3 regions of the Paraglaciecola sp. QJM3NY_14 genome follow, and region 1 is predicted to be linked to each of the others. Evidence: predicted binding sites of a transcription regulator. Region 1 holds the regulator's gene; each other region holds the start of a gene.
The links. Region 1 encodes sigma-54, which starts transcription at its own class of promoters, with help from an activator protein. Its sites were predicted from a motif close to GTTGGCACGNNNNTNGNNT; they were not measured.

Region 1 (4,998 bases):
GCTCGGTTTTACTTTATTCAAAGAGCCTCAATACACGATATTTGTTGCGTCACAGACTGCGCCTTGGCAGGTATCAGCCAAAGACGGTACTTTGTATGAAGACAATCGGATCCAATTAGAGAATAATGTCGAGATACGTAATCAAGATGAGCAAGGATTTGCTCGTAGCATTCGCACGGACTTCATCGAGATAAACTTGATCGATAAAACCATGGTGTCTGACCAACCAGTAAAAATATTTGGCCAGCACTATGTCATCAACAGTAACGGTTTTAAAGCCAATTTAACGACCCAACAATATGAGCTACTTGATCATGTGCAAACCATTTATCAACCTCAGCCTTAGCTTAGTTGCCTTAGCAACATTAGCATTTTCCCCATTAAGCATGGCTGGCAAAGAAGATTTCACGCAAGCGATAAAAGTGGACTCGAAGTTTCAGTTCGGGGACGGTAAAACTAAAAAATCTATCTTTCGAGAAGACGTGCACATCAATCAAGGTAGTTTGAATGTGTATGCCGATGAAGTAGAAGTCGACGCGAGTAAAGGCGAAGGTAACGAAGTTTTCATCGCGACGGGTAGCCCGGCTAAATACTCTCAACAACAAGAGCAAGGGGGCAGTATTGAGGCATCAGCCAATCGCATTGAATATCGCAGAGATTTACGCACACTAACCTTAGAAGGCAATGCACAGCTGAAGCAGAACAATAGCAGTGTAAAGGGTGAGTCGATAGTGTTTAACATGGAACTTGAACAAATTGTCGCGCAAGGAGAGAGCGAGAGTGAAAATAGCGGCCGAGTCACGACTATTTTTCAACCAGCCAAGAAATCAGCGAGCAGTAAAAAGCAAACTGACGCGAAAAAGTCCAGTGATGCTGAAGTCAAACCAAAACAGGATGAAACTCCATAATGGCGACGTTAAAAGCCTCGCATTTGGCTAAATCCTATAAATCACGTCAAGTTGTGCGTGATGTCAGTCTAGAAGTGTCCACTGGCCAAATTGTCGGTTTACTTGGTCCAAACGGTGCAGGTAAAACAACCACGTTTTATATGATTGTCGGTTTGGTTCCCTTAGATAAGGGAGAAATCAGTATTGATCAGCAAGATCTTACCCTACAGCCCATGCACATGCGCGCTCGTTTAGGGATTGGTTACTTACCCCAAGAAGCCTCTATTTTTCGAAAACTGACAGTCCATCAAAACTTGATGGCTATCTTGCAGACACGCAAAGAGCTCAGTGCAGAACAAAGAGAACAGCAAGCGGATTCATTACTCGATGAGTTCAATATAAATCATATTCGTAACAGTGCTGGTATGAGTTTGTCTGGAGGTGAACGCCGCCGGGTAGAAATAGCGCGGGCACTGGCAGCCGATCCAGAATTTATTCTGCTCGATGAGCCGTTTGCCGGTGTTGATCCTATTTCAGTTAATGATATTAAAAAAATTATTCAACATTTACGTGACCGTGGTATTGGTGTTTTGATAACCGACCACAATGTAAGAGAGACACTCGATGTGTGTGAGAAAGCTTACATTGTTAGTCATGGTGAACTCATCGCTTCTGGCACGGCAGAAGAAGTATTAAGTGATCAACGTGTAAGAGATGTATACCTAGGCGAACAATTCAGGCTATAGTTAAGCTGAAAAAGCCGCTCATTTTATCGAGATTATACTCAGGCGCTTGGTGAGACATTTACAGTCAATCGAATCAACCACAGCATATTTTTTAGTTTGCAACGGACAGAATAAAGAAGTAAATGAAACCCTCTTTACAATTAAAATTTAGTCAATCACTCACTATGACGCCACAGTTACAGCAAGCTATTCGTTTGTTGCAATTGTCTACGTTAGATTTACAGCAAGAAATTCAAGAAGCCTTGGATTCCAACCCGCTGTTGGAAGTTGAAGAGCCTACGGATCAGGAATCCGGCGATAGTGCGTTAAATGACAATTCCCTCGACCCGTCTTCTAAAGATACCAATGAAATAGTTGATACTAGCAGTGACAACTTAGACTCAAGTGAAGCGTTCGAGAAAAACGAAATCCCAGAAGACTTACCTACGGATACCACTTGGGATGAGTACATCAGTGCTTCTTCCGCACCTGCCTCTAGCATATCCAGTGGTGCCGGCGGTGATGACGAACAAATCTTTCAAGGCGAAACCACAGATAACATTCAAGATCATTTGCTGTGGCAAATGCGTTTAACCCATTTTAGTGATACCGATGTCGCGATTGCGACAGCGATCATTGATTCTATCGATGAGTCTGGTTATTTAACCATGAGCGCTGAAGACGTTCTGGCCAGCATGGATGATGAAGAAATAGAGCTCGATGAAGTGGAATGCGTACTTAAGCGTATTCAAATGTTCGACCCAATTGGGTCTGGCTCTCGTACACCACAAGAATGCTTGCTAGTGCAATTGCGTCAGTTTGCTCCTGATACACCCTGGTTAGAAGAAGCGAAGACCTTGATTGGAGACTATGCCGACCTTTTGGCAAGCAAGGATTACCGTACTTTGATGCGTAAATCTCGCCTTAAAGAGGATGATTTGCGTGAGGTCATGCGTTTACTAAAAACGCTCAATCCGCGTCCAGGCAGCGCCTTGATCAAAGGTGAAGCAGAATACGTTATACCTGATGTGTCAGTGAGTAAGAAAAATGGCCGTTGGACAGTAGAGCTTAACCCAGACAGCCTACCCAAATTGAACGTTAATCAACAGTATGCTGCAATGAGTCGTAGCGCGAAAAACACCAGTGATAGTCAATTTATTCGCTCACACATGCAAGAAGCCAAATGGTTTATTAAAAGTGTTGAGAGCCGAAACGATACCTTATTGAAAGTGTCAAACTGTATAGTACAGCAGCAAATGGGCTTCTTTGAACATGGGCCTGAGATGATGAAGCCTATGGTACTAAATGACGTAGCCGAAATGGTGGATATGCATGAATCTACAATTTCTCGTGTTACCACCCAAAAATATATGCATACCCCTAGAGGTATATTTGAGCTGAAATATTTCTTCTCGAGCCATGTTGCAACTGAGACAGGCGGAGAGTGCTCGTCAACGGCGATACGCGCATTGATTAAAAAGCTGGTCGCAGCTGAAAAACCAAGCAAGCCGTTAAGTGACAGCAAGATTGCTCAATTGTTGGCCGATCAAGGCATCATGGTCGCTCGGCGAACAATAGCAAAGTACCGGGAATCTCTGATGATACCCCCGTCGAACCAACGAAAAAGCCTATTGTAGGCTGATTAAAGAAGGAAGAGGCGATATGCAAATTAATATTACTGGTCACCATGTGGATGTAACCGATTCACTAAAAGATTATGTCGATACTAAATTTACCAAGCTCGAGCGACACTTCGATCAGATCAACAATGTTCACGTCATTCTCAATGTAGAAAAGCTCAACCAAAAAGCGGAAGCGACAATACATTTGAATGGGGCAGATGTATTTGCCACCATGGAACACAACGACATGTATGCGGCAATAGATGGCCTAATCGATAAACTCGATCGGCAAGTTATCAAGCATAAAGAAAAAGCTAAACGCCATTAACCCATCAGGTAAATAATGGAAATATCAAATATTCTTCACCCTGACTGCGTCGTATGCGCAGTTCAGGGGTCTAGCAAAAAGCGCATTTTAGAGCTTATTAGTCAATTGGCATCTGAGCACCTTGTTGAAGTAGACCAAGCGACCATTTTATCCAGTTTAGCGGGGCGCGAGAAAATGGGGTGTACGGGCATTGGTGGTGGTATAGCACTGCCACATGGCCGTATAAAAGGGCTAGAGTCCGCCCTAGGCGTGCTTGTAACGTGCCAACCTCCGGTCCAGTATGACGCCATCGATAACATGCCAGTGGATATCTTCTTTGCTATTTTAGTACCAGAGGAAAAGGCCCAAGAGCACCTACAAACCTTGTCGGCGATAGCCAAAAAATTCGTTGATAAAGACATTTTAAATCGTTTGCGCAGTGCAACCACAGACCAAGAATTATTTCAGGTACTCAGTTAATTATGAAGCTTATTATCATCAGTGGGCGTTCAGGCTCAGGGAAGTCCATCGTTTTACGTTCACTGGAAGATTTAGGCTATTACTGCGTTGATAATATCCCCGTCAATTTATTGCCTACTTTGACCCATACCGTCGCTGACGAGTACGATCAGGTCGCGGTCAGCATTGACGTGCGAAATTTACCCAAAGATCCCAACGAATTGGTGGAAATACTCGACTACTTGCCGTCAACGTGGGAAATGACCATATTGTATTTGGATGCCAGCGATGACGTACTGATTAAGCGTTTCAGTGAAACCCGCCGCTTGCACCCGTTGTCTAAGCAAAACAAATCCTTGTCTGGTGCTATTCAAGCAGAAAGCCAGTTATTGGCGCCGATAGCCGAACGTGCAGATTTATATATAGACACAGATCAATTATCAATTCACCAGCTGGCCGAATTGGTGCGCGAGCGAATATTAGGTAAAAAAAGCTCGCGCTTAGTTTTGGTTTTTGAAAGCTTTGGTTTTAAACACGGTATTCCTAAAGATGCGGATTATGTATTTGATGCGCGTTTCTTACCCAACCCGCACTGGGAGCCAGATTTAAAACCCCTTACTGGACTTGATTCCCCCGTCGAGATTTTTCTTGGCTCACAACCTATAGTCACTAAATTTATTTGGCAAATTCAGAATCTGATTTCTACTTGGTTACCACATTTAGAACGTAATAATCGTAGTTATGTGACAATCGCCATCGGGTGTACTGGCGGTCAGCACCGCTCTGTGTACGTAGTGGAAATGTTAGCCAAAACATTTAGTACCTCGCACCCTGATGTGCAAATACGTCATCGCGAGTTAAACCGATGAGTGAGCGATTAGAAAAAACCCTACTCATAGTGAACAAGTTAGGGCTGCATGCCAGAGCGGCGACTCAATTGGTTAAGCTTGCGAATCAATTTGAAGCTGAAGTCACTATTGTTCAGGATGATAAAAGTG
Region 2 (4,998 bases), 360 kb from region 1:
CGGTGGCCGCGAGCATGCTCTAGCTTATAAAGCAGCACAATCAAACGGTGTAAGCCAAGTTTATGTTGCCCCAGGTAATGCAGGAACGGCCCTTGAGCCAAAACTCGAGAATGTTGCCATCGACGTTGAAGATATCAGCGCGCTGGTCACTTTTGCCAAACAAAATGCGATTGCTTTAACCATAGTGGGCCCAGAGGTTCCACTTGTGTTGGGCGTGGTAGATGCATTTCAAGCCGAAGGTTTAGCAATTTTCGGCCCAAGTAAAGCCGCTGCGCAGCTTGAAGGTTCAAAGGCATTTACTAAAGATTTTTTAGCGCGTCATAAGATCCCTACAGCTGAATATCAAAATTTCACTGAGATTGAGCCCGCCTTAGCCTATTTGCAACAAATAGGCGCTCCTATCGTGATAAAAGCTGATGGCCTAGCCGCAGGCAAGGGTGTGATTGTCGCGATGACCTTAGATGAAGCCGAAGATGCAGTGCGCGATATGCTGGCGGGCAATGCCTTTGGCGAAGCAGGCAGTCGTGTTGTCATTGAAGAGTTCTTGGACGGTGAAGAAGCGAGCTTTATTGTCATGGTTGACGGCAAAAATGTATTACCTTTTGCCACCAGCCAAGATCACAAACGTGTGGGCAATGGCGACACAGGGCCAAACACAGGTGGTATGGGCGCGTATTCACCAGCCCCCGTTGTGACCGATGAAATTCACCGACGCGTGATGGATGAAGTGATCTACCCTACGGTACAAGGTATGGCAAGCGAAGGTAACGATTACCACGGCTTCTTATATGCGGGCTTGATGATCATGGCCGATGGCACACCTAAGGTGATTGAATATAACTGCCGCTTTGGGGATCCTGAAACACAGCCCATCATGATGCGCTTGCAGTCTGACCTCGTTGAGTTAGTGCAGCTTGCCGTTGACGGTAAGTTAGACCAAGCCACTGCCAAGTTTGACCCTAGAGCTGCTGTGGGCGTGGTACTCGCCGCAGGTGGTTATCCGCAAGCTTATAAAAAAGGCGACGTGATTTCTGGTTTAAACCAAAATGAAAGCGACGTAGCTAAGGTTTTTCACGCTGGCACGAAAGATGTCAACGGTAATGTAACGACAAACGGTGGGCGCGTATTGTGCGCAACAGCCTTAGGCGAAAGCGTCACTGAGGCACAACAACGTGCTTATGAACTGGCCAAGAGCATCAGCTGGAATGGCATGTTCTATCGTGACGACATTGCTTATCGCGCCATTGCTCGTGAGCAATAAAGATTAGGGTTTAAAATCTGAAAGCGACACTAGAAAGCGCCAACATGGCGCTTTTTTTATGTGCTTTAAATGAGCCTTCTTATACCAACGCCATTTTCAAAATCCGCTGGATGAATTCTCACAGGGCACGTATTTATTGGAAGGGGTGTGACTAACTCACAAGCCGGTTGCGGCCCTGTTTCTTAGCTTGATAAAGACACCGGTCGGCTTGCTCAACCAGAAATTCAGGGTGATTAAAGGTGTGGTCGTTAATGTCATGGAGCTTGAGTGTTGCCGCACCGACACTCACAGTGACCTTACCATTAACAGTAGACGCCTTGTTTTTTATATCTAGCGCTTCAATATTGCGTAATATCATTTCAGCTATTTTTTGCGCGCCTACTTTATCGGTGAAAGGTAACAGTACTAGGAACTCTTCGCCGCCATAACGCCCCATAGCATCACTCTCACGCTGCAAACTCGCTTCAATGGTAGTGGCAACCTTCTTTAAACATTCGTCACCCGCTACATGACCATAGGTATCATTAAATCCCTTGAAAAAATCAATATCAATCATTAGCACTGACAGCTCATGTTGCCCTCGAATAGCTGCGTACCAAAACCGGTTGTAGGTGGTGTCGAGCTGCATGCGGTTAGGTACGCCAGTCAGCCCGTCAGTACAGGAGATAAGCGCCAGCGTACGAAGCTTAGCCGATACCTGCATATGATTTCGGATCTTGATGTTGAGCATGGCAATATCAGTTGGCAGCTCAACGAAGTCTAATGCACCCGCTTCTAGTCCAGATAAAATCAAGGATTTAGGCGTATCTTTACCATACAAGATAAGCGGAATATCTATGGTTAGAGGGTGCTGTTTCAAACGGGTACAAATGAGAAGCCAGTCGCTGTCACGGGGAGATACTCTGATCAATACTAAGTCGATAGGTGCATTTAGCGCTAACTTGAGTACCTCTTCATTGTCATTACATACGAGCAAATGGAATGATGTTGAAAATTGGCGGGTGAGTGCTTTTAACATTTCGCCGGGGTTATCTACCACCAGCAACGTTTGTTTTAGAACATTTGCACTCTCTGGATTTTGCATTGCGGCTCTGGGTTTTGGTCAGCTAGGTGCTTAACTCGCAAATTGCCACAGCACCTAATCGACATGAAAGACGCTTCATTGTTCAATAATCAAACAGCAGTTTCAATACCCTCCTGCTGTTTTTGCATGAGTATTTTTTTTAGCAGAGTATTTTCCTCAACTAAACGCTCAACAAGCTCCGATTCATTGGACTCCGGCTTGTCTACTTTTTCGAACCAGTTAAAGTATGCATTCTTATTGTGCTTATTCATCATAATACCTCTTACTACATTTATAATTTTTGAGCATTGTCACGTCAGATGCTACAGCGCGTGCAATGATTTATTCGCTAACTTTTAACTTGCTCACCACTTTTTCTACATCGATGGCCTCTTGAGCGATATCAACCGCTCGTTGCTTTTCAGCGTCATTTTTCACCTGCCCTTGCAACACGACCACACCTTTAGTGCTATTTACGTCAATTTCGGTGCTGCTGATATCCGGTGCCGCCAGTAGACGGGTTTTGACTACAGTAGCGACTTTGTTATCGGTTAGCTTAGCCTGCACTTCGCTGTCTTCATTCTTTCCCGGTGAGAACACCGTAAGCATGTTTTCTACCCCAGTCACACCCTCAACGCCAATGACTAATTCCTGCGCCAAGGCTTTATCTAAATCTGTTTCCACCTTACCTCGTAGGGTCACCGAGCCATTGTCAACGTCCGTATCAATGCCAGTTGCATCCAAGTTGCCATTTAGCAACAAGGTGGCTTCTACGTAACCATCAATCCAACCATCAAGCGCACTGGCTTTCCAGTAGTTACCGGCTGAGGCGCCAACACTGGCGGTACTGAAGATGGCAATCAGGGTTATGCTTTGTAATATCTTTTTCATCGCTGCCTCACACATTTGCATTAGACCTTCAAAACATAGCTAATGCGATAATGATGCCAAGAGTAAAACTCTGATTTGTTTATTAAGAACAGGCATTTTCAAGCATTAGCGCCGCTAGCAGCTCCTCTTGGCAAGCCAAAACAGGCCGAATATTAGAGTCCAAAATGGCGCTCATGTTTATGACTACTTATGCCGCTTATGTTGTTTAAATGCCAACACACTGAAGAGCACGACAAACGCGACGCACAATAAAAAAATCACTTTTGCAATACTGGCTGCGACGCCAATCACTCCACCAAAACCAAAAACGGCCGCTATTACGCCAAGCACAAAAAATGTTAGGGCCCAAGTCAACATACACACTTCCTTTAAAACGGATAAACGAAGGAGTTAATGCTCCTTCGGCTGGGTGTAGTAAGCGACATACGTGCCAACTTCTGAACTTGTCCATAAGCCCTGCCCTGTGGTGCTCAACTATTCTTCGCTCCCCTTATCCTTGTAGGTTTTGCAGTGGGCTACGAAAAAATTACACATTGTATAATTGCTCCGTCTTAGGCTGTGCTTTCACTTAAATCACAGTAGGAACAACGTCCCCAAACCAAGAAATGCGACAAACCCTACAATATCTGTGACCGTCGTTAGAATCACTGATCCCGATAACGCTGGGTCGATGTTAAACTTATTTAACACCATAGGCACCACGACTCCAGCCGCTGCGGCGGCAATGATATTTAATAAAATCGCTAAGCAAATCACCAATCCGAGCATTGCGTCTGAAAACCAAAAATACGCGATACAGCCAATCACCAATGCCCACACCACACCGTTTAAACCCCCGACACTCAACTCTTTCTTAAGTAAGGCTTTCACGTTAGAGCCAGTGACTTGCCCTAAGGCAAGGCCGCGTATCATTAAAGTCAGGGTTTGGCTGCCTGCTATGCCCCCCATACTCGCCACAATAGGCATGAGAACCGCTAGCGCCACCACCTGTTGTAATGTTGCCTCGAACATCCCGATAAAACCTGAGGCTAAAAATGCCGTCAGCAGGTTGATACCTAACCAAACCGCTCGGTTCTTTGCGCTCTTAGGTACCGACGAGAACAAATCTTCGTCTTCATCCATACCCGCCGTCGCCATAATTTGGCGTTCATAAAATTCATTCAGTAGCTCACTCGCGGTGGAAATGTCTAAACGACCCAGCACTTTGTTTTGTTCATCCACAACCGGCAATGAAGCAAAGCCGGAACGTTGAACCATCAAGGATGCCGTGGTTAGCTCGTTACTCGCGTTGATGGTATCGAATACCTCTTCTGATAAATCTACCAAGGGCACATGCTCGGGTAGCCCCATGACGTTGGTTAACTTTACGGCTTCTGAAAATTGACCTGCACGGTTAACCAAGAAGATGGTGTCAGCATGGGTTGGTACATCTCGGCGAATCAAACGCAGTGCATCGCGTACTTTAGCGTTTAAAGGCAGCACAAGTGGGTCTTGGCTAAGCCAGTGGCCAATTTCATCGTCACTAAATTGGCTCGCGTCAGTGAAATACTGGCGCTGTTGCTTATCCATGGCATCCAGCGCTTTATCAACCAACGCATTGGGCAATGAATCTGACAATTCGAGTAATTGCTCAGCGTCCACCTCAAAGAAAATGGCTTCCCACTCACTTACATCAGTGGCGGCAATTAACGTCTCGCGAGGATCCCCGCGCATGGCAACCAGCACATCGAGTCGACGTCGTTTGGGTATTCCTTCCCACACTTTTAGGCGCTGTTCTAGGGGT
Region 3 (4,998 bases), 1.6 Mb from region 1:
TATGGAATGCACACGGCGTCTCCTTGCCAATCACAGTACTACCCCCGCCTTGGAAGACAGTGTGGGCTTACTGTTTTTACGTGTTCTTGTGCATTGTTATTCTATTGAACGCTATGCGCAGATACCGTCTAAAGCGTTTACGACGAGCTCAGCATCTTATTGATTTAGAAGATAAAGTGAAAGAGCGTACCGCAGATCTTAGATTAGCCAATGATAAATTAGAGCAGATTAGTTTCACTGATCCGCTAACTGGCCTCAAAAACCGCCGTTACTTGAGCCAACACCTAACCGCAGATATAGATTTCGTGCTTGCAATACATGAAGAAAATCTGGCTACTGGTGCTGCACAAGCGACAAAAGATACTGACTTAGTCTTCTTTTTAGTTGACCTAGATCATTTTAAACAGGTCAACGATCAACATGGTCATAGCGCTGGTGATATTGTTTTGGTCGAAATGAAATCAATCTTAGAAAGTGTATTTCGTGAGACTGACTATTTGTTGCGCTGGGGTGGTGAAGAATTTCTTATCGTTGCGCGCTTTGTCAATCGAAGCAGAGCAGCCATACTGGCCGAACGTTTACGTCGTTCAATTCAAGAGCACTCATTCAAGATTGAAAAAGACATTGCGCTAAATGTCACCTGTTCAATTGGTTTCAGCGTGTTTCCATTGCTATCGAGCAATCCCACTTCACTTAATTGGGAGCGCACTATTGATGTAGCCGACTTGTGTTTATATGCCGCTAAAAAGTCAAACAGAAACACGTGGATAGGCTTTACTGACTTGACGTGCGATGAACAGGACGTGTTCAGTGCTGTAATCGCTGAGACTGAATCGTTGATCCGTTCGGGGCAACTAATGCTAGCGAGTTCTATTGATGAAGTGGATAAGATTCAATGGCGATGAACTCGTTCTCTTACATACGTATCTGAGTCTCATATGCGATGGTGGGTGACAATCATTAACGGATGTAGATTCGTCTCAGTACAGCCCTACAAACGTTCGTGGTACCCTAGCTACATCATACTTTAGACCTTTGGTAAGCCCCCACCTCGCTATTGGCGGCTTTCTGCACTTTTTCACGCTTAGGTGACTCTTCGAATTCACCTCATATACTCCCATACCTTGCTTATATAGGGCTTATATAGGGCTTATTGACGGGTGTTGATCTACCAGTATGTGCCTTGTTTAACAATAAATTGAAATAAATGAATGCAACCAAAAGTCTAATTGCCATCATTTTATTCATTCAATAATTTCATTTTAGTCCGTTCGTTATTTTCATGTTAAAATAAATTGCTTTAAAATCAGTGTATTGCAAATTGGCATGCTGCTTGCTCTTTACCGTTAGAGCGATAGTGCTAACTGAATTTACTTCGAACTCGGCGAGTGGATTTGAAAAGGAAAATATAATGAAACCAAAATTTAATAAGCAGCGAGCAGTACTGCTAGCGGGAATGGTGTGCTTTAGCGCTTTCGCAACAGCGGGCTTAAAAGTTAGCAGCTTAGTTAACGACATCAAATCTACTGTTGAGCCAGGTTCACTCGGAACTTCACAATTAGTTAAAACCGTTAATAGTTTAGTGGGTCTGAATAATGAAGTGATTATTCAGGGGGCTGAAATCAGTATCTTAACTGAAGTGATTAATACGCTTGGCGGCGTGATAACACATGAGTTGCCCCTGATAAACGGGATTGGCGTTCGGGTAAGTGACGCACAGCTAGTTTTGCTGAATCAGTTGACTGACATTATTACTATCAAAAAGAACGAAGCCGTTTATACATCCAGCGCATTGGATCACTGTTTAGTATATGGAAGTCACGTAGCAGAGCTAACCAATAGAAGTATTCGCTGGAACTTGTATAACGCCCGTGACATGGAAGCTAACATGCAAAGCATGTCTTTCAAATGGCCTGAAGAGCTGGGACATATCTATTCTGTAAAAGTGAACGGTGCCACTGTTTACTGGCGCTTGTACAGCAAGAAGACTGGTGAATTGTCGATTGATATTAAGCGACTCAAACGTTTTGCCAAACTAGATTCGTTCGAAGGCGTAACGGTTGAAGTATCTTTTGCCAAAAAAGGCGTGAAAAATTACCAACAACGTGATTTTTCTTTGGATGTTCAATTCAAAGAGGGTTGCGATCGCAGCCTAGTGAAGGGGTACGACACCCAAGCAAATGAAGGTGATAGCAACAGTTATTATGTGAATAACATTGGTGCTGACGAACTACATGATCGTGGCATTACAGGTAAAGACGTTACCGTTGCTGTTATCGACAGCGGCCTATGGGCTACGCATAGCGCGTTAGGGAATGACACGGCGAATAATACACGTATTAAAGCGGCATATGATGCTTTAGAAGATACGGAACTGAACGTGAGTAATCTTACTGATGAAAACAGCCACGGAACTCACATTACAGGTATCATTGCCAATAGTGACCGTGCGGTCGTAGACGGCCAAATGCGCAGTTATTATCAAGGTGTTGCACCGGATGCAAACCTAGTGGTCGTAAAAGCCTTTTACGAAGACGGTCATAGTACTTACTTAGACGCATTACGCGGCCTACAGTACATAGCTGATAACCATGAAGCGTTAAATATAAGGGTAGTAAACCTTTCCTTTGGTGCGCCGCCTCGTTCAAATTACTGGGATGATCCCATTAACCAAGCGGTAATGGCATTATGGGAAAAAGACGTCATTGTGGTGACATCAGCGGGCAATACAGGCCCAAGTGCAATGACCATTGGCGTACCTGCAAACGTACCTTACGTAATAAGCGTGGGGGCAATCAGCGATAATTACACTCAGGACAATGCAAATGATGACACCTTGCTTTCGTTCTCATCTCAGGGCCCAACTCACGAGGCCTTTATAAAGCCTGATATGGTGGCACCTGGCGGCCATATGTTTAGCTTAGCGAACGAAGACATGTATGTGCCTGCTAAATACCCTCAGTATATGGTTGGTAAAGACCGCTTTATCATGTCCGGTACGTCACAAGCTTCAGGTGTGGTCAGTGGCGTAGTCGCGTTAATGTTACAAGACGATCCAAGTCTCAGTGCGAACGATGTGAAATGTCGCTTGATGACCAGTACGACTATGGCTCAAGTGAATGGCAAACTGGCTTACAGCCCATTTCAACAGGGCTCAGGCAGTGTTAATGCAATAAAAGCCGTAGATTCCAATGAATCAGGTTGTGCGAATAATGGCATGGACATAGCGGCCGATATTAGTGGCGACCAACATTATATGGGCGCAGCTCGAAAAGATGAAAACGGCAACTACTACATTCAAGGGTTTGAGTTTGAAGTTTGGGAAGAAGCTTTCATGTGGGAAGAAGCCTTCATGTGGGAAGAAGCTTTCATGTGGGAAGAAGCTTTCATGTGGGAAGAAGCTTTCATGTGGGAAGAAGCCTTCATGTGGGAAGAAGCTTTCATGTGGGAAGAAGCTTTCATGTGGGAAGAAGCCTTCATGTGGGAAGAAGCACACATGAACCAAGAAAACTTCATGCTGCAAGAATAACGACCTAGTTCCCCAGAGGTATGCGGTAAGCCTCTTATCACTTTGAGCCTAGGTTCATAGCGATAAGAGGCTTTTCTATTTTTAATAATTAAAAATGCAACATTCTTTCCTTTCTGCTTAAAGCGTAATTCTTGAGCTTAATTGAACCGATAACTGCGGATTATGGCGCTATGAGAGGTTGCCAAGCTGCTGTATCTGTTGGCAATTCTACAGCGATGGGGTAGTCTGTTTTTTAAAAAATAATAAGTCACTGCACGCATATGGTCATGAGTAAGGTATTTGGCGTTCTGTTTTTCTTCACGTTCGCTATGGGTATTCACGCTTCTGAAAGCCCTAATTTCAGTTTTACGTCCGCTGAATTAAACAGAGAATTATCGCAAAAAACCGTACGCCAGATTTATCAGGACAGTACCGGATACCTGTGGATCGTCACGCAAGAAGGCCTCAGTCGGTACGATGGTTATCAGCTCCTTAGTTTTGTACACGATCCGCGGCAACCGAACTCCCTCGGTTCAGATAATGTACGCGCAATATTAGAAGATGAGCAAAAAAGACTATGGATTGCGACTGATGGTGGGGGACTGAATCTTTTTGATTCAGCCAAGCAGACCTTCACCGTCTGGCAAGATGCTAAAGACTCTGGCCAGTCACCATTATCAAACAGACAGCAATCTCTTTATCACGACGCAGAAAATTACATCTGGATAGGTTATCGCGACGGTAACTTTAGTCGGTTCAATCCCCAAGATATGACATTTGAACATTTTGACACCCGTGCTCTGTTGCCTGAGTTGGACAAAGACGCCGCGGTCATGTCGCTAGTGGAAGATGGCAACTGTATTTGGTTGGCGACCGACGGCAATGGCCTACTCAAATTAGATAAAAAAACCAGAACGCTGACGCGTATTCATGCAGGCTCAAACGAACCACTGTTCAGTGACAAATTAACGCAAGTTTTCATTGATGTTCAGCAACGCTTGTGGATAGCCAGTCACGATGCAGGGGTAAGTATGTTGGACCCTCAGCGCACTAGGTTTACCACTTGGCAACATGAAAACGAGCAGGCAGGTAGCCTTGCGGCAAATCTAGTACATAGTATTTATCAGGATCAACGTCAGCGAGTGTGGTTGGGTACTGAGTCCGGTGCAAGCTTGTGGAACGGGCGTAACATGTTTACTACCTACACCACAGAAAACGGATTGAACGACAATAAAGTGCTGTCGATATTGCAAGATCCTTCTGGGTTAATGTGGTTTGGAACGTTCAACGGGATCACCAAAAATATAGAAGTGCCCTTTGAGCATATTACTAAGGGCTTGGCCAATAATGTTGTACTGGGATTTGCGGAAACGCAGTCATCAAAAGGGGAGCGTGCTATTTGGGTGGCGACTTATGGTGGCTTATCGCGATTAAACGCCCAAGGCGAAGTGCAAGATGTTATTAATAAAGACAGCACCCCTGCATTACGT

Region 2: the regulator sigma-54 is predicted to act here: its motif matches at 3,258-3,276, upstream of AC0VYA_RS01315 (BON domain-containing protein).
Region 3: the regulator sigma-54 is predicted to act here: its motif matches at 1,321-1,339, upstream of AC0VYA_RS17885 (S8 family peptidase).

The regions. Positions count from the first base shown of each region.
Region 1 covers NZ_CM149664.1:665,647-670,644, forward strand. Annotated here, with positions in the region: gene lptC (LPS export ABC transporter periplasmic protein LptC) at 1-346, shown strand, start outside; gene lptA (lipopolysaccharide transport periplasmic protein LptA) at 387-908, shown strand; gene lptB (LPS export ABC transporter ATP-binding protein) at 908-1,633, shown strand; gene AC0VYA_RS02915 (RNA polymerase factor sigma-54) at 1,756-3,249, shown strand; gene hpf (ribosome hibernation promoting factor) at 3,275-3,562, shown strand; gene ptsN (PTS IIA-like nitrogen regulatory protein PtsN) at 3,578-4,021, shown strand; gene rapZ (RNase adapter RapZ) at 4,024-4,869, shown strand; gene AC0VYA_RS02935 (HPr family phosphocarrier protein) at 4,866-4,998, shown strand, end outside.
Region 2 covers NZ_CM149664.1:309,071-314,068, reverse strand. Annotated here, with positions in the region: gene purD (phosphoribosylamine--glycine ligase) at 1-1,261, shown strand, start outside; gene AC0VYA_RS01325 (GGDEF domain-containing protein) at 1,413-2,345, opposite strand; gene AC0VYA_RS01320 (hypothetical protein) at 2,435-2,599, opposite strand; gene AC0VYA_RS01315 (BON domain-containing protein) at 2,667-3,215, opposite strand; gene AC0VYA_RS01310 (DUF1328 domain-containing protein) at 3,399-3,572, opposite strand; gene AC0VYA_RS01305 (magnesium transporter) at 3,789-4,998, opposite strand, start outside.
Region 3 covers NZ_CM149664.1:4,177,470-4,182,467, reverse strand. Annotated here, with positions in the region: gene AC0VYA_RS17890 (ligand-binding sensor domain-containing protein) at 1-905, shown strand, start outside; gene AC0VYA_RS17885 (S8 family peptidase) at 1,412-3,529, shown strand; gene AC0VYA_RS17880 (hybrid sensor histidine kinase/response regulator) at 3,790-4,998, shown strand, end outside.